Regions from separate parts of the Micromonospora sp. bgisy143 genome, predicted to be linked through region 1. Evidence: riboswitches for the same ligand, from Rfam matches in the RefSeq annotation. Region 1 holds a riboswitch; each other region holds the start of a gene.
The links. A riboswitch is a leader RNA that binds a small molecule or an ion and turns the genes downstream of it on or off. The one in region 1 is predicted to bind S-adenosylmethionine.
Positions count from the first base shown of each region.

Region 2: linked by a shared signal. The riboswitch ahead of thrC (threonine synthase) and the one ahead of AC3EN4_RS23990 (ABC transporter substrate-binding protein) in region 1 are both predicted to bind S-adenosylmethionine.
Region 3: linked by a shared signal. The riboswitch ahead of AC3EN4_RS07970 (aminotransferase class V-fold PLP-dependent enzyme) and the one ahead of AC3EN4_RS23990 (ABC transporter substrate-binding protein) in region 1 are both predicted to bind S-adenosylmethionine.

Region 1 covers NZ_JBYIRN010000023.1:79,926-85,952, reverse strand. Annotated here, with positions in the region: gene corA (magnesium/cobalt transporter CorA) at 1-928, opposite strand, end outside; gene AC3EN4_RS23995 (APC family permease) at 1,117-3,066, shown strand; SAM riboswitch class IV at 3,153-3,264, shown strand; gene AC3EN4_RS23990 (ABC transporter substrate-binding protein) at 3,573-4,409, shown strand; gene AC3EN4_RS23985 (amino acid ABC transporter permease) at 4,449-5,219, shown strand; gene AC3EN4_RS23980 (amino acid ABC transporter ATP-binding protein) at 5,216-5,959, shown strand; gene AC3EN4_RS23975 (hypothetical protein) at 5,970-6,027, opposite strand, start outside.
Region 2 covers NZ_JBYIRN010000004.1:19,740-25,766, reverse strand. Annotated here, with positions in the region: gene AC3EN4_RS08075 (ABC transporter permease) at 1-162, shown strand, start outside; gene AC3EN4_RS08070 (DUF4232 domain-containing protein) at 152-760, opposite strand; gene AC3EN4_RS08065 (DoxX family protein) at 1,396-1,845, shown strand; gene AC3EN4_RS08060 (ArsR/SmtB family transcription factor) at 1,936-2,241, opposite strand; gene AC3EN4_RS08055 (DMT family transporter) at 2,321-3,301, shown strand; SAM riboswitch class I at 3,369-3,504, shown strand; gene thrC (threonine synthase) at 3,515-4,801, shown strand; gene AC3EN4_RS08045 (GNAT family N-acetyltransferase) at 5,038-6,027, shown strand, end outside.
Region 3 covers NZ_JBYIRN010000004.1:10-6,036, reverse strand. Annotated here, with positions in the region: gene AC3EN4_RS07990 (FAD-binding oxidoreductase) at 1-507, opposite strand, end outside; gene AC3EN4_RS07985 (DUF4031 domain-containing protein) at 564-839, shown strand; gene AC3EN4_RS07980 (HD domain-containing protein) at 817-1,467, opposite strand; gene AC3EN4_RS07975 (FUSC family protein) at 1,575-2,810, shown strand; gene AC3EN4_RS07970 (aminotransferase class V-fold PLP-dependent enzyme) at 2,820-4,055, opposite strand; SAM riboswitch class IV at 4,135-4,255, opposite strand; gene AC3EN4_RS07965 (PrsW family intramembrane metalloprotease) at 4,279-5,757, shown strand; gene AC3EN4_RS07960 (hypothetical protein) at 5,789-5,956, opposite strand.

The DNA.
Region 1 (6,027 bases):
AGCTGGCCGCCGTGAGGCTGCGCATCTCCTCGTTCTGCTGCTGCGAGACGAGGGTGGCGTTGACGGTGAGGATGTTCTGCAACAGGTGCCGGAAACCGTCCACCCGCTCCACCACCTGGGTGAGGTGGTCGGTGACGTCCCGCAGGTAGCGACGCAACTCCTCGTCGGTGCCGTAGCTGCCGGCGCCGGCCGCCAGTGCGTCGAGCATGGCGAGCAGCGGGCGGGCGGCGCGTTGGAACTCGATGACCTCCCGACTGAGCCCGTAGATGCGCCGGCTGGCGTTCGGGTCGCCGCCGAACACCTGGGTCTCGATCTCGTCGATGTCGTTCTCCAACCCGGCGACCACCGGCGCGTACCCGTCCACGACCTGGTCCAGAACCGCGTACAACACCGCCTCGGGGCCCCGGGCCAGCATCGGCGCGTCGGCCTCCATGCGACGTCGCACCGCGGCCAGGTCGGGTGCCTCCCCGTGCCGGACCGTGACCACGAAGCCGGGGCCGATGAACAGGTGCAGCTCGGAGAACTCGACCTCCTCGCGCAGGTCGTCGTAGCGGGCGGCGCGCAGCACCACGAAGAGGGTGTGCCCGTACCGTTCCAGCTTGGGCCGCTGGTGGGCGTTGATCGCGTCCTCCACCGCCAGGTCGTGCAGCCGGAACTCGCGCGCCAGCGAGGAGATTTGGTCGATGTCCGGCCGGTACAACCCGATCCAGGCCATCGCGTGGTCCTGCGTCTGGAGGCAGGCGTATGTCTCGGCGAGACCGGCCGGTGAGGCGAACCGGTGTCCCCGGATGTAGACGGCGCTGTCCACGAGGCCGCCCGCGGACGGGCTCCCCGGCTGCGGCGGCGTGACCGCCCCGACCCGCGTCTCGTGCTCGTCGAGCCGGCGGCCGAAGCCGTCGCCCCGGCGGAAGCGGCGGCCACCGACCACGAGCCCGCTCCCCTCCCGGCGCTGCCCGGCCCGGGGTTCGGGACGGGGGCGCTGCTTCCCCGGTGCGTGCGACCCGAAACCCGGGCCCGTCCGGTGCTCCGGGCGGGCAGGTTCCGCACACCGCCGGACGGAGGTCGACCACACGGCGGATACTCGCGGTGACCACGGGCGGGACGGGGGTGACGCCGGTGCGGGTGAACAGGCGGGCCGGCCGGCGGACCGACCGGGTACGGCGCTGGCTGCTCGCCGACGGATCGCGGCAGCCCACGCCGCAGGGCCTGCACGCCCACCCACAGGAGGACCGGCACCACCCGTGGTGGCGGGTGATGTGCCTGACCGGCGTGGACTACTTCTCGACGCTGGGCTACCAGCCGGGCATCGCGGCACTGGCGGCCGGAGCGCTCTCCCCGGTGGCGACACTGGTGCTGGTGCTGGTGACGCTGCTGGGCGCACTGCCGGTCTACCGGCGGGTGGCGGTGGAGAGCCCGCACGGCGAGGGCTCGATCGCGATGCTCGTACGCCTGCTCAGCTACTGGCCGGGCAAGCTGTTCGTGCTGGTGCTGCTGGGCTTCGCCGCGACGGACTTCATCATCACCATCACGCTGTCCGCCGCCGACGCGACCGCCCACATCGACGAGAACCCGTTCCTGCCCAGCGCCCTCAAGGGACACGAGGTGGCGGTCACGCTGCTGCTGGTGGCCCTGCTCGGCGCGGTGTTCCTCAAGGGTTTCGGCGAGGCCATCGGGATCGCCGTCGTGCTGGTGGCGGTCTACCTGTCACTGAACGCGGTGGTGATCGGCGACGCGCTGTGGCGGGTGGTGAGCCACCCGAGCGCGGTCGGGGACTGGAGCACCGCGTTGCGGACCGGGCACGGTGATCCGCTGCTGGTGGTCGGATTGTCCCTGCTGGTGTTCCCGAAGCTGGCGCTGGGCCTGTCCGGTTTCGAGACCGGGGTGGCGGTGATGCCGCACATCCGGGGGGACCGCCAGGACTCCGAGGACCGGCCGCTGGGCCGCATCCGGGGTGCGCGGCGGCTGCTCACCACCGCCGCCGCGACGATGAGCGTCTTCCTGATCACCAGCAGCGTGACCACCACCGTGCTGATCCCGCCCGAGGCCTTCCGGCCGGGCGGGGCCGCCAACGGCCGGGCGCTGGCCTACCTGGCGCACCAGCACCTGGGCGAGGTGTTCGGCACCGTCTACGACCTCTCCACCATCGCGATCCTCTGGTTCGCGGGGGCGTCCGCGATGGCCGGGCTGCTCAACCTCGTACCCCGGTATCTGCCCCGCTACGGCATGGCGCCGACCTGGGCGCGCGCGGTCCGGCCGCTGGTGCTGGTGTTCACCGGGGTGGCGTTCCTGATCACGGTCGTCTTCTCCGCCAGCGTCGACGCGCAGGGCGGCGCGTACGCCACCGGGGTGCTGGTGTTGATCACCTCGGCGGCGACGGCGGTGACCCTCGCGGCGCGGCGGCGACGGCAGCGCGGGCGCATGGTCGCGTTCGGTGCCATCGCGGTGGTGTTCGTCTACACCACCGTGGCGAACGTGGCGGAGCGTCCCGACGGTGTGAAGATCGCCGCTTGTTTCATCGGCGCGATGATCCTGGTGTCGGCGCTGTCGCGGGTGCTGCGGGCGTTCGAGCTGCGGGTCGACCACGTCGAGCTGGACGAGCTGGCGGGCGCGCTGGTCGATGAGCGCGCCGCGCGCCGGATCCGCCTGGTCGCGCACGAGCCGGAGCGCCGCGACCTCGCGGAGTACCGCGACAAGCTGGCCCAGACCATGGCGGACAACGACTTCCCCGACGACAGCGACGTGATCTTCGTCGAGGTCCGGGTCACCGACCCGTCGGACTTCGAGACCGGGTTGCTGGTGCGCGGCAGCGTGGCGCACGACCGTTTCCCGGTGCTCAGCCTGGCCAGCTCCTCGGTGCCCAACGCGCTGGCCGCGCTGCTGCTGGAGATCCGCGATCGCAGCGCGCGACGCCCCCACATCTACTTCGAGTGGACCGAGGGCGGCCCGGCCCGCAACGTGCTGCGGTACCTGGCGTTCGGGCAGGGCGAGATCGCCTCGGTGACCCGGGAGATCCTGCGCCGTCAGGAGCCGGACCAGACCCGCCGACCGCACGTGCACGCCGGTTGACCCACTCAGCGAGCGCCGGTCACCGTCGGTGAGCGTGGTCATATCGGCTGGACGACCGACCGGTGGCTGCTGCTAGCCTCGGCGCAGGTCATGAGCGCCAGCGCGAAGCCCCGGCTCGCTGGCCGGCAACCCTCCTCCGCGGTGGGGTGCCCCGGGTGAAGACCAGGCACCGGCAGGACGTCGATGCAAGCGTGGCCTGGCACCCAGGTCAGCACCAAGACCCGGGAGACCGTATGCACATCCTCAGCCCCACAGCACCGGCCATCCGCCGTACGCCGGCCCTGACCCGGCGTCGCCACGTGGACCTGATGCGAATGCGCAGCGCGGCGTGTACCGCCGCCTGAAGCGCTAAACCCCTCCCCCCCTGCTCACCGCCCCACCCACGCGACCTCTCGCGTTGATCATGAAGTTGTTGTCCGTCCGACCGGCGTGTCGTGGCAACAACTTCATGATCAACGGGGTCGACGCCACCCTTTTTGGAGAATTCTGTGCGTATTTCTGTTGGTTTGAGGATTGTTGCGGCCGCTGCTGTGGTTGTCGGCGGGTTGAGCGCCTGCGGCAGCGACGGCGGCGGGTCGGCCGGCGCTGCCGGGAACCCGTACGGTCTGGCGCAGGCGGGCGTGCTGCGGGCCGGCACGCTGACCGACGCCCCACCGAACGTGTACCTCAAGGACGGTAAGTTCACCGGCTTCGACAACGACCTGCTGACCGCCGTGGCCGGCAAGCTCGGCCTGAAGGTCGAGTTCGTCGGCACCGACTTCTCCGCGCTGCTGTCCCAGGTCAACAACCACAAGTTCGACGTCGGCAGTTCCTCGATCACCATCACCGAGGCGCGCAGGAAGACCGTCGACTTCGGCAACGGGTACGACTTCGGCTACTTCGGGCTGGACGTGCCGGCCGGCTCGCCGATCAAGGGATTCGACCAGCTCGCCGGCAAGCGGGTCGTGGTGGTGCAGGGCACCGTCCAGGACGACTACGCCACCGGCAAGCAGCTCGACCCGGTCCGCGTGCCGGACTACAACGGCGCGATCAACCAGCTCAAGGCGGGCACCGCCGACGCGTGGATCGCCCCGGCGGAGATCGGCGAGAAGTCCGCCGCCGACAGCAACGGCAAGATCACCGTGGCGGCAAAGCAGCTCAGCCCGGCGCCGACCGCGTACGCCGTCGCCAAGGGCAGCGACAAGCTGCGCGAGGCGCTGAACAGGGCCCTCGACGAGGTCATCGCCGACGGCACCTGGAACCGGTTGCAGGCCCAGTACTACCCGGGCCGCCCGATCCCGGCCGACTTCAAGCCGGGCAGCGGGGCGGTGGCGCCGGCCGTGTCGGCGTCGTCCGCGTCCTGACCTGGTGACGAGCGAGCAGGGCGGTAAGAGAGGCGAACGATGGATCCGCTGAGCACCCTGTGGGAGACGTTCTTCGACGTCGACGCGATGCGCGAGGCGCTGCCCGAGATGCTGACCGTCGGGCTGCCCAACACGCTGATCCTGGCGGTCTCCGCCGCCCTGCTCGGCACGGTGCTGGGTCTGCTGCTGGCCGTGGCCGGCATCTCCCGCAGCCGGTGGCTGCGCTGGCCGGCGCGCGTCTACACCGACGTGTTCCGGGGGCTGCCGGCCGCGGCGACGATCCTGCTGATCGGCGTCGGCCTGGCCCCGCTCGGCATGCGGGTGTGGGGGCCGGACCCGTACCCGTTGGGCATCCTCGCGCTGTCGCTGATCGCCGCCGCGTACATCGGTGAGATCTTCCGCGCCGGCATCCAGTCGGTGGAGGCCGCCCAGTTGGAGGGTGCGCGGGCGCTCGGCTTCTCCTGGACCGACGCGATGCGGCTGGTGATCATCCCGCAGGGCATCCGGCGGGTGCTGCCCGCCTGGGTCAACCAGCTCATCGCGTTGATCAAGGACTCCAGCCTGGTCTACTTCCTCGGCCTGGTGGCCAGCCAACGCGAGCTGTTCCGGATCGGGCAGGACTACGCGGCCACCACTGGGAACGAGTCCGCGCTGCTGCTGGCGGGTCTGTTCTACCTGGCGCTGACCGTCCCGCTGACCCACCTCGTCAACTGGATCGACCGGCGGCTGCGCGACGGCCGGAGCACCGCCGCGCCGGACCAGGACGACGACCCGGTGCTGTTCACGGCCACGGAAGGAGACCTGCGATGACCACCGCCACGACCACCTCGGTCAGCCTGCGGGCACACGACGTCCACCTGGCCTTCGGGGCGAACCGCGTGCTGCGCGGCGTCGACCTGGACGTGCCCCGGGGCGCGACGGCGTGCGTGATCGGACCGTCCGGCTCGGGCAAGTCCACTCTGCTGCGGACGCTCAACCGCCTCATCGAGCCCGACCGTGGCGACGTGCTGCTGGACGGGCGCAGCGTGCTGCGGGACGACCCGGACGCGCTGCGCCAGCGGGTGGGCATGGTGTTCCAGCAGTTCAACCTCTTCCCGCACATGAGCGTGCTGCGCAACATCACGCTGGCGCTGCGCCGGCTGCGGGGGCTCGGCCAGGACGAGGCGGTCCAGGTCGCCCGCGCGCAGCTGGAGCTGGTGGGACTCGCCGGCAAGGCCGACGCCCGGCCCGCGCAGCTCTCCGGCGGTCAGCAGCAGCGGGTGGCGATCGCCCGCGCGCTGGCGCTGCGACCCGAGGTGATGCTCTTCGACGAGGCCACCTCGGCGCTCGACCCGGAGCTGGTCAAGGGGGTGCTCGGGGTGATGGCCGACCTGTCCGCCGCCGGGATGACCATGGTGGTGGTCACCCACGAGATGGGCTTCGCCCGGCAGGTCGCCGACGCGGTGGCCTTCATGGACCGGGGCGTGGTGCTGGAGGCCGGCCCGCCGGAGCGGATCTTCGAGGGGGCCGAGCATCCCCGGCTGCGTCGCTTCCTGGCCCAGGTGCTCTGAGGGGCGGCGCTCAGCCCGCCTGGTGACTCAGGTGCGCGGCGAACGCCTTCAGGTCGCCGAGCAGTTCC
Region 2 (6,027 bases), on a different contig from region 1:
AACTTCCTGCCCACCCACTTCAGCACCGCCTGGCTGGGGCTGCTGTCCACGCCGGTGCAGACCGACGACGTGGTGCGCGGCTGCATCTCGGCGATCAGCTACGCGACGCTGTTCTGGGGGTTGGCGTTCTGGCGGTTCACCCGCAAGGACATCACGTCGTAGGTATCCGCCAGGCGCTGACGCCGATCCGCCCGGTGTTGCCCACGTCGACCGGGCCGTGCGGGTCGACCTCCTCGGCCGGCTGACCGGCGGCGGGTGCCACCGACAGGTACGCGCCGTCGGTGGCCACCACCGTCGAGTCGGTGACCAGGTTGCGCCAGAGGACGGTGGCGACGGCCCGTTCGCCCTTGTGCAGCGTGATCGGCTGCGGCGGCTGGTCGAAGCCCGAGGTGATGCCCTTCGCCCCGTTCACCACGGCCAGGATGATCGGCTTGCGCCGCTCGTCGAGGACCCACACCGTCGGGTACCCGTTGAGCCGGTACGGGCGGTCGCCGCAGTTGACCAGCTCCAGGCCGAGGGCGCGCAGCCCCATCGCCGCGTCCCCGCCGGTCGAGCGGATCCGGACGCCGGACGCCGGGCACTCGGCCACCGGCGCGGCGCTCGCCGACGCGCTCACGCTGGGCGCGGTCGTGACCTTGGGCGGGGGACCGGTGGGGTCGCCGCCCTGCCCCGCGTGATCGCGTGGGACGCAGGCGCTGAGCGTGACCAGCAGAGCGGCCGCCGCGCCGGTCCGTCGCCCCACGGCTGTACGAAAGATCATCTCCTGATCCTCGCGCACCGACGCGACCGTCCGCTGCCCGTCAGCCGTCGCTCGCGCGTGGGCCCGCCGGGTCCCCTGCCGGTGCCAAGACCCGCGCGCCCCGCGCCAAGATCCGCGCGCCCCGCGCCAAGACCCGCGCGCCCCGCGCCAAGACCCGCGCGCCCCGCGCCAAGACCCGCGCGCCCCGCGCCAAGACCCGCGCGCCCCGCGCCAAGACCCGCGCGCCCCGCGCCAAGACCCGCGCGCCCCGCGCCAAGATCCGCGCAACTTCCCTGTTGTTGCTGTATCCGGCGCGCCGGAGGCAGCAATATCCCTGATTTTGTGCGGATCTTCGGACGCCAAGGGGTTGCCGTCGTGGCCGAGTCGCCGCACCGGTAGCAGTCGCTTGCCCCGCATCTGGGGCAGCTCGACAGGGTGTACGGGCACCATGCCAGCCGGTACGTTGAGGGTTCGGGAGCGCTCCCAATGCGCGAAAGCTGCTGCCGGGTGTCGATCAAATCAGGGCAAAGCCGCAGCTTCCGCACTGCGCTCTGAGTTCTACCGGCAGGGATTTTCCCACTAGCAAGGAATTTATTAACATCGATGCTTTGAGGCCCCACCATGGAAGAGATCTGTCCCCTTCGATGGAGGTCTCCATGAACGTCTCTCGGCTCGGCGGGCCGACCCTGTCCCTGTTTCGCATCGTGATCGGCCTGCTGTTCACGCTGCACGGCCTCTCCTCGGTCTTCGGGTTGTTCGGCGGCAACCCGATGACCGGCAAGGCGGTACCGCTCGGCACCTGGCCGGGCTGGTGGGCCGCCCTGATCCAGCTCATCTGCGGCGCGCTGGTGCTGGTAGGGCTCTTCGCCCGGCCCGCCGCGCTGCTCGCGTCCGGCTCGATGGCGTACGCCTACTTCGTCGTGCACCAACCGGACGACCTGCTGCCGCTGCGCAACGGCGGTGAGCTGGCAGCCCTCTTCTGCTGGTCGTTCCTGCTGGTCGCGACACTCGGCTCGGGCCCGTGGGCGCTCGACTCGTTGCTGTTCAAGCGTCGCGCCGACGCGTCGGCGCCGGCGATGGCCGAGCCCAGCCCGGTGAACGCCTGACCGCACCCGTGACGCGCGTCGCCGGAGCCTCGGCGTGTCGGCTCCGGCGACGCGTGCCGGTCGAGGAGAGTCGTGCTGCGGGCCGCCAGGTCAGGCGGGCGGGCGCGGGGTGAGGACCGCGTCCAGCAGGCCCGGGTAGCGCGCGTCCACCTCGTCGCGACGGAGTCGCACCAGGCGGCTCGTGCCGGCGGCCCGGGTGCGGGTCAGGCCGGCCTCGCGCAGCACCTTCAGGTGGTGGCTGCGGGTCGCCTTCGAGACGCCGAAGTCGAAGCTGCCGCAGGCCGCCTCGCCACCCTCAGCGAGTGCCCGGACGATCTGCAACCGCACGTCGTCGGCGAGTGCGGCCAGCACTGCGGTGACCGGTACATCGCTCAGGTCGGGTTCGTGCGGCTCCATGTGACCAGTGTAACCCTTGTTCGACAATTGTCGAACAAGCTCCTAGGGTCGGTGTCGTTGGTTCGACGATACTCGAACATTGGAGCTGCCGATGCGACCCCGCGCCGCCGCCTACCCGCTGCTCGCCGCGCTCGCCTGGGGTGCGATGTTTCCCATCCTGGCCACCGCGCTGGCGAGGGTCGACCCGCTCAACCTGACCACCGCCCGCTACCTGTTCGCCACGGTCATCCTGGTCGGCATCCTGCTGATCCGGGAGGGCTCGGCCGCGTTGCGGCTCGGCGGTCGGGGAGTCGAGGTGGTGGTGCTCGGCGTGGTCGGCTTCGCCGGCTTCAACCTGCTCACCAACCTGGCGCTCGAACACGCCGCCCCGCAGCAGATCTCCCTGTTCGTGGCGACCACCCCGATCATCACCCAGCTCGTCCGGTGGGCCCGGGACGGCGTACGGCCGAAGCCCCTGCTTCTGGTCCTCTCCCTGGTGGCGCTCCTCGGCGTCGGCCTGGTGATCACCCGCGGAAGCCTGGCCGGGCTCGGCCAGTTCGGTCTCGGCGGCCTCATGATGATCGGCGCGGTGCTCGGCTGGGCCGTCTACACCCACGGCGCGACCCGGTTCGGCGGCTGGTCGCCGCTGCGCTTCACCACCCTGACCGCGCTCGCCGGCACGGCCGCCATGCTGGCCGCGAGCATCGGCGCGGACGCCGTCGGGTGGCAGCACGCGCCGGCCGCCGCCGACCTCGTGGCGGTCACCCCGCAACTGGCGTACGCCGTGCTCGTCGCCGCCGTCGTCGCGGTGCTGGCCTGGAACACCGGTGTGCAGCGGCTGGGCGCGGCCAACGCCGCCCTGTTCATGAACCTCGTCCCGGTGACCACGTTCATCGTGCAGATCGCCCGTGGCTACCGGCCGGAGGGGATCGAACTGATCGGCGCCGCGATCACCATCGCCGCCCTGGTCGCCGCGAACCTCGCCGCGCGCACCCGCACCCGGCCCTCGTCGCCGCCCCGGCCGACCGCGGTCACCGATCCCGTCGCGGTGGTCGACCCGGTGGCGGTGGCCGCCCGCTGACCCACTGGCTGGGATGCCCGGTGGAGGCGCCGGGCAACGTTGCCTAGACTCGGCGGTACAACTGCATACCTCATCCAGAGGGGCTGAGGGATACGGCCCGACGACGCCCCGGCAACCACCCCGCGCGCTCACCGCTGAGCGACAGGCGGGGCAGGTGCCAATTCCGTCCCCGCCGCACCGTGCGATGCGGGGAAAGATGAGAGGACTCTCGACATGACGTCGACGCTCGCCGCCTCCGGCATCGACACCTCCGCCAGCCCCGCCCGCGCCCTGGTCTGCCGGGCCTGTTCGGCCCGCTACCCGCTCGCCGCCCAGCACGCCTGTTACGAGTGTTTCGGCCCGCTGGAGGTCGACTACGACACCGCGGCCCTCGCCACCGTCACCCGGGAGCAGATCGAGGCCGGCCCGGACAACATCTGGCGGTACGCCGCGCTGCTGCCCGCCGGGCAGGACCCGGCCAGTCGGGTCACCCTCGACCCGGGTCTGACCCCGTTGGTGGCAGCCCCGCACCTCGCCGCCGAACTGGGCATCACCGCGCCGCTCTGGGTCAAGGACGACAGCGCCAACCCGACCCACTCGTTCAAGGACCGGGTCGTCTCGGTGGCCCTGACCGCCGCGAAGGCGCTCGGGTTCAGCCGGTTCGCCTGCGCCTCCACCGGCAACCTGGCCAACTCGGTGGCCGCGCACGCCGCCCGCGCCGGCGTGCCCTCGATCGTCTTCATCCCCTGTGACCTGGAGCAGGGCAAGGTCATCACCACCGCCGTGTACGGCGGCGAACTGGTCGCCATCGACGGCTCGTACGACGACGTCAACCGGCTCTGCGGTGAGCTGGTGGAGACCGACGAGTTCGAGGACACGGCGTTCGTCAACGTGAACGTCCGGCCGTACTACGCCGAGGGTTCCAAGACCCTCGGGTACGAGGTGGCCGAGCAGTTGGGCTGGCGGATTCCCGCCCAGGTGGTCATCCCGATGGCCAGTGGCGAACTGCTCACCAAAATTGACAAGGCGTTCTCCGAGCTGGTCGAGATCGGCCTGGTCGAGGCCCCGGCCGGCGGCTGGAAGGTCTTCGGGGCGCAGTCGGCCGGCTGCAACCCGATCGCCGCCGCGCTGCACGCCGACACCGACACGATCACCCCGGTCAAGCCCACCGGCATCGCCAAGTCGCTCAACATCGGCGACCCGGCCGCCGGCCTCTACGCCCTCGAGGCGGTGCGCCGCACCGGCGGCTGGATGGAGTACGCCGACGACGACGAGATCCGGGCCGGCATCCGCGACCTGGCCCGTACCACCGGGGTGTTCGCCGAGACGGCGGGCGGCGTCACGGCGGCGGTGCTGCGCAAGCTGGTCGCGTCCGGTCGGCTCGACCCGACGGCGGAGACGGTCATCTTCAACACCGGCGAAGGTCTGAAGACGATCGACGCGGTGGCCGCCCAGGTCGGCCCGACCCACCAGATCAAGCCGTCCCTGCGGGCGGCCCGGGACGCCGGTCTGCTCGGCTGAATCCACCGGGTGACTGGATTTTCGCTGTGAGTGTGGAAAACCCGCCGCTCAGGACTTGACGGCAGGAACCGGACGGCGCAAGATGCTCCGTGCGGGAGGGCATTTCGCCGAAGACTTTTGAAGTTCTTGCGACCCAACGCCGGAGGCGTTGTGCGAGTGTCCCTCCCGACCACGTTCGACAGGGCCAGCGAATAATCGCTGGCCCTGTCGCTTTTGCGGGTGCCAGGCTCACCGGCATGAGCATCACGATCGCGCCGTTCGACGGCACCGACCGGGCCGCGGTCGACGAGGCGTACCGGATCGGCGCGGCGGCCATCGAGGCCGACCTGCCCGACTTCCCGCCGTCCTGCCGGCAACGCTTCGACGCCCTCTTCCACACCCCGATGCCCGGCACCCGATCCCTCTGGGCGTTGGCCCGGCTGGACGGGGTGCCCGCCGGCTACCTTCAGCTCGACCTGCCGCAGCTCGACAACACCGACAACGCCACCGCCGAGCTGACGGTCCGCCCGGACCTGCGCCGCCGGGGTGTCGGTCGGGCCCTGCACGAGTACGGGGTACGCCTGCTGCGTCAGCACGGACGCAAGCGGGTGGTCGCCATGGCCGTCGCCGCGCTACCCGGCGGCCCGACCCGACCGGCGGCGGGCGCCGCGTTCGCCACCGCGATGGGCGCGCACTCCGCGCTGGTCGAGGTGCGTCGCCGACTGGAGATCGAGCGCATCGACCGGCTCGCGCTGCGGGCGGCACTGGCCGAGGCTCAGCCCCGCGCCGAGGGCTACCGTTCCGTCTCCTGGCAGGGCGGCACCCCGGCGGAGTACGTGGCGGACATCGCCTACCTGGAGGGCCGCCTGCTGATGGACGCGCCGATGGGTGACGTGCAGTGGGAGCCGGAGCAGGTGGACGCCGAGCGCCTCCGGGGCATGGAGCGCGCGCTGGACGCCCGGGGGCGGCGGCGGTACCACCTCGGAATGCTGCACGAGGAGACCGGCCGGGTCGTCGCCTGGACTCTGCTGGATGTCGGTGCCGCCGTCGACTGGCACGCCTACCAGCAGATCACCATCGTCGACCCGGATCACCGTGGGCACCGGCTGGGTCTGATCGCCAAGGCGGAGAACCTGCACCACCTGCTGACCCACGAGCCCGCCGTACGCGTCATCGACACCTGGAACGCGGCGAGCAACAGCCACATGGTGGCGATCAACGAGCAGCTCGGGTTCCGCCCGGTGGAC
Region 3 (6,027 bases), on a different contig from region 1:
CTCCAGGCCCAGCACGTACTCGGTGGTCACGCCGTACTTCACGCAGCACATGCCACCCGCGTTGGTGGCCACGTTGCCGCCGATGGTGGACGACTCCCAGGAGCCGGGGTCCGGCGGGTACCAGAGCCCCTGCTTCGCGACCGCCTGCGCCAGCGCGGCGTTGACCACGCCCGGCTGCACGACCGCGATCCGGCTCACCGGGTCGATCTCCCGGATCTCGTCCATCGCGACGGTGCTGAGCACCACCGAACCGTCCACCGCGTTCGCCGCGCCGGCCAGCCCGGTCCGCGCGCCCTGCGGCACGACCGGTACGCCGTGCCGGGCCGCCGCCCGGACCACCGCGACCACCTGTTCGGTGCTCCGGGGGCGGGTCACCACGAGGGGTACGCCGGCGGCGCATAGGTCGGCCTCGTCACGCTGGTGCACGCGTAGCAGGTCCGGGTCGGTGAGCACGGCGTTCTCGCCCAGGGCGGCGCGCAGGTCGTCGAGGAGTCCGGTGGGGGCCATGCCGCCGAGGCTAGGTCGCCTGCCACCGATCATCAACGCGGGCTAGCTTTGGTGACATGCTCTACCTGGACCGGCCTGCCTGGCCGTGGCGCGGTCGGCTCTGGTCGCACCTGATCAGCGACGTCTCCTACGCCGAGTTGCACGCCTTCGCCGAGGCGCTGGGCGCACCCCGGCGCGGCTTCGACCGGGACCACTACGACATCCCGGCCGACCGGTTCGCGGCTGCGGTGTGGCTGGGCGCCCGGGTGGTGCCGAGCCGGGAACTGGTCCGGCTGCTCCGGGCCGCCGACCTGCGTCGCCCGAAGCACCTCAGCGGTTCGCCGGCCCGGTGAGTACGGCCAACTCGCGGCGCAGGTTGTCGCGGGCCGGCGCCTCCCACCGTCGCGCCAGCGGCGGCAGCCGGAACAGCGCGGGCAGCGCCAGCAACCCGTTGAGGGCGCTGGCCCGGCCGCTGCGGAAGGCCGGGTCGGGCACGTGCGCGTACTCCCGTCGGATGGCCGCCGCGTAGCGGTCGTAGTCGGCCGGCGGGTCGGCCAGCACGGCGAGGTCCGCGTCGCAGAGCAGCGCGCCGTCGGGGTCGTCCGCCGGCACCCGGTGTCCGGCGGTGAGCAGGACCAGCCGGCGGACCTCGGCCACCGCGGGTTCGGGCACCCCGAGCCCGGTGAGCAGGCTCCCGGCCAGCGCCGCGCTGTCCCGTTCGTTGGCGTCGCCGACGGCCCGGGGATCGTAGACCGCGTCGTGACACCAGGCCGCCAACCGGACCAGGTCGGGCCGTCCGGCCAGCCCGGCATGGCGGTCCACCACGTCGAGCACGGCGACCAGGTGCGTGATGGTGTGGTAGTGCCGGTGCGGCTCCCGCCAGCGGGCGAGCAGCCGCTCACCGGCCCGGGTCAGGTGCTCGTCCGGTTTCGCACCGGCGGCGCGGGCCGCCGCCCACCACCGTTCCCGCAGATCGGCCACCGCCCGAGTCTGCCGCATTCCCGCGCCGCGCACGCCCGGGGGAGGATTCAGCGGGCCCGCCACGGGTAGTCGCGCCCATGGCGGCGGCCCGGGACAAGAGACCTTCGATGGTGCGGCGTGCGCCGCTGCGCGAGGGACTGGTCGACGTCGACGGGGCGCGCATCGCCGAGGCCACCGAACAGCTCAAGCACCGCGGCCGGGCCACCCTGCACGACCGGCTGCACCGGGTACGGATGGCCGGCGGGCTGGCCGTGCAGGCCGGGTTGGCGGCCGGCCTCGCGTACCTCGTCTCGCACAAGCTGCTCGGCAACCCGCAACCGGTCTTCGCGCCGATCTCCGCGGTCGGCACCCTGGCCGCCTCGGTGGGACAACGGTTCCGCCGGACCGTGGAGCTGATCGTCGGGGTGGGCGTCGGGGTGGCCGTCGGCGACCTGCTGATCTACTTCCTCGGCACCGGCGCGTGGCAACTCGGCCTGGTGGTCACGGTGGCGATCCTGCTCACCATCTTCGCCGGGGCGAGCGTGGCCATCGTCATCCAGGCGGCGGCCACGGCGGTGCTGATCGTGACGCTCAGCCCGTCCACCCAGAACTTGGAGATCCCCCGCTTCGTCGACGCGTTCCTCGGCGGCGGGATCGCGTTGCTGGTGACCGCGGTGCTGCTACCGCTGAACCCGCTCCGGGTGATCAACCGGGCCGCCCGCCCGGCGCTGGACCTGCTCGCCGCGCAGCTCGACGCCACCGCCGACGGGTTACGCAACCGGGACCGCGGCACCATCCAGCGGGCGCTGGAACGGCTGCGCGACAACAAGCAGGAGCTGGCCACCCTGACCGAGGCGATCGAGGGCGCGAAGGAGACGGCGACCCTGTCACCGGCCCGTTGGCACCGCCGCGACGAACTCACCCACTACGCCGAGGCGGCCGACCCGATCGACCGCGCGATGCGGAACTCCGGCACGCTGATCCGCCGGTCCGTCACCCTGATCGAGGACGACGAGCCGGTACCGGACCCGATGCCGGACGCGATCGGCCACCTCGCCGAGTCGGTCCGGCTGCTCAAACACGAGTTCGCGGTGGGGGAGGAGCCACAGAAGGCGCGGGAGCGCTCGCTGCGGGCCGTCAGCGAGGCCGGTCGCGCGTACGGGGCCGGCGTCGGCTTCTCCGGCAGCGTCGTGATCGCCCAGGTCCGTACCACGGCAAGTGACCTGCTGGTGGCCTCCGGCATCGAGCAGGAGGAGGCGAACCGCTGGATCCGCACCTCCTTCGGCGACCAGGAGCGACCGGTGGGTGAACCGGCCGAACCGGGCGAGGCGCCGAAACCACCCACCGCGCCGCCGGTCGGCTGAACGCCGGGCTCAGGCCACCTCGGCGAGCGCCGCGAGCAGCCGGTCGACCTGGGCGGCGGTGCTGCCCAGACCGATGCTGGCCCGCAGCGCGGTCGACGGAAGATCCCTCCGGCCGGTACGCGTGGCCGCCTCGTCCAGCAGCCGGCGGGCCAGCGGGTGGGCGCAGAACAACCCGTCCCGTACGCCGATGTGGTGCTCGGCGGCGAGCCGGGCGGCCACCGTGGCGGAGTCCTGACCGGCGACCACGAACGACACGATGCCGACTCGGGGCGCGTCCGGGCCGAAGGTGCGCAACTCCACGACGTGCGGCAGGGCCGCGAGGCCGGCCCGCAGCCGGGCCAGCAACGCCTGTTCGTGGGCGGCGAGCGCGGCCCGGTCGGCGTCGGCCAGCGCCGCGCAGACCGCCGCCAGCGCCACCGCGCCCAGCAGGTTGGGGGTACCGCCCTCGTGCCGGGCCGGGCCGGTCGTCCAGGCCACGTCGTGGGTGGCCGGCCCGACGTGGCTGGTGGCCCCGCCGCCGGCCAGGTACGGCGGGGCGGCATCCAGCCAGTCCGCCCTGCCGACGAGCACCCCCGCGCCGAACGGGGCGTACAGCTTGTGACCGGAGACGGCCAGGTAGTCCACGTCGAGCGCCTGCTTGTCGACCAGCGCGTGCGGGGCGAGTTGCGCCGCGTCGAGGACGATGCGCGCGCCGTGCCGGTGGGCCACCCGGGCCAGCTCGGCGACCGGCCACAGCTCACCGGTGACGTTGCTCGCCCCGGTCACCGCGACCAGCACCGGCAGCGCGGGATTGCTGTCGCGGCGCAGTTCGGTCAGCGCGGCGGCGAGAGCGCGGACCGCCCCGGCCGGGTCGGCGGGCACCGGCAGTCGTACCGAGCCGCGCGGCCAGGGCAGCAGGTTCGCGTGGTGCTCACCGGCGAAGGTGACCACCGTCGTGCCGGCCGGCAACGAGCGGGCCAGCAGGTTGAGCGCGTCCGTGGTGTTCCGGGTGAAGACCACGTGGTCGTCCGCGCGGGCGCCGAGGAAGTCGCCGACCGTCTGCCGGGCCCGCTCGTAGGCCAGCGTGCAGCGCCGCGACAGCGCTCCCGCGCCCCGGTGCACGCTGGCGTACCAGGGCAGCAGTTCGGTGACCGCGTCGGCCGCGGCCCGCGCGCACGGCGCGGTGGCCGCGTAGTCCAGGTTGATCTCGCCGGGCACGCCCAGCACGTCGAGCGCCGCCGACGGCGAGGACGCGAGAGCGGGCAGGCTGGGCAGCGAGGGTACGAGAGTGACGGACACGCCGGAACCTCCGGGGTCAGGGACCCCGGGTGTGCTGTCGGGACGGGGTCCGCGCTTGCCCAGCACACCGATCGGGCTGGGCCCGGTCATCACCCGGGGCACCCCACCGCGAACTCGACGAGGGTTGCCGGCCAGCAAGCCGGGGCTTGACGCTGGCGCTCGTGACCTGCCGGCAGCATAGCGGCTGTGGATGCGACCGGACCAGCCGGCGGCGGATGGCTACGCTGACCGCATGGCCGACACCCCGCCCGGTGCCCCCCTGCCGTCGCCGCCGCACCCGCCGATGGCCCCGCCCGTCGGCGGGTCACCCGGGATCCCGCCGCGCCGCTTCGGCTGGCTGCGGTTCCTGGTGCTGGCCGGGGTGGTGCTGCTCATCGCCGCGTGCGCGGTCTTCATGGTCGTCCGCCTCGGCCAGTCGCTGGGGCTCGACGCGCTGCTCATCGGGGTGGGCGCCGCCATCCTGCCGGTGCCGGTGCTGGTCGCCTGCTTCCTCTGGCTGGACCGGTACGAACCGGAGCCCCTGAAGTACCTGATCTTCTGCTTCACCTGGGGCGCGTTCGTCTCCACCGCCGTCTCGCTGAACGTGAACGAGTTCGCCGCCGGGCGGTTCGCCGACTGGGGGCTGCCGGACGCGCTCACCGCCGTGCTGGTGGCGCCGTTCATCGAGGAGTTGACCAAGGCGCTCGGCCCGATCCTGCTGCTGGTGTTCCGGCGTCGGGAGTGGTCCGGGATCACCGACGGCCTGGTCTACTGCGGGCTCTCCGCGGTCGGCTTCGCCATGGTGGAGAACATCCTCTACCTGGGCGGGTACGGCTACGCGGCCGGCGCCGACCGGTACGGCCCGGCGACCGGCACCCAGCAGGTGATCGCCATCTTCATCGTGCGGATCCTGCTGTTCGGGTTCGCCCATCCCCTCTTCACCTCGATGACCGGTGTGGGGCTCGGGGTGGCCGCCCGTACCGCCGACCGGCGGGTCCGGGTGCTGGCCCCGATCGCCGGCCTGCTGCTGGCGATGATGCTGCACGGCACCTGGAACCTGCTGCCCACGCTGACCCAGGCCACCGGCGAAGCGGTGATCATGCTGTACGGCTTCCTGGGGCTGATGGTGCCGGTGTTCTTCGGGGTGGTCGGGCTGGCCGTGTGGCTGCGCGCCTGGGAGGGCCGGCTCACCGAGCGGACGCTGCCGGACTACGTACGCGCCGGCTGGTTGAGCCCGCCCGAGGTGGCCTCACTGAGCAGCCTGGGTCGTCGGCACGCCGCCCGGAGCTGGGCACGCCGCGTCGGCGGCGACGCCGGTGCGCGTGCCATGCGCGGGTACCAGCTCGCCGCGACCCGGCTGGCCCTGCTGCGCGACGGGACGCTGCGTGGTCTGGACCGTAAGCCGGCCGACCGGGAGCGGAGCGCCGTCGAGGAGCGGCAACTGCTGGAGGCGATCACCGCGTACCGGTCGTACTTCGTGGGCCGTGACCCGCAGGCCCCGGTCGGTGTCTGGGACGGTAGCCAGTACCACCTGCGCTTCCCGGACGGCACCCAGCGGTCGGTGACCGCACCCGACGAGCCGGTGGTGCCCATTCCGGTGGTGCTCGCCCCGCCGCCCCCGGTCAGCTACCCGCCGGCCGGCTGGCCCGGGTTGCGCCCGGCCGCGCCGTGGCCGCCCGGTAACGGCTGAGCGCGGCGGGCGGCGTCGCGGACCGGCGGGGTCAGGTCATCAGGGTGGTGAGGAAGTCGCCGAGCCCCTGGGCCATCGCGATCAACGCCGCCCCGATCGCCTTGAACATCTGCGCCGCGCCGTCCGGCCGGAACGCCATGAAGTAGATCAGGAAAGCGACGCTGCCCCAGGTCAGCAGCTTCTTCACGAATACCGGCATCGTCCCTCCCCAGGGCCACGGTCGCCGGCTGGCTTCCCGTCGTACGGTCCGACAAACGGCGCGGTCGGGCC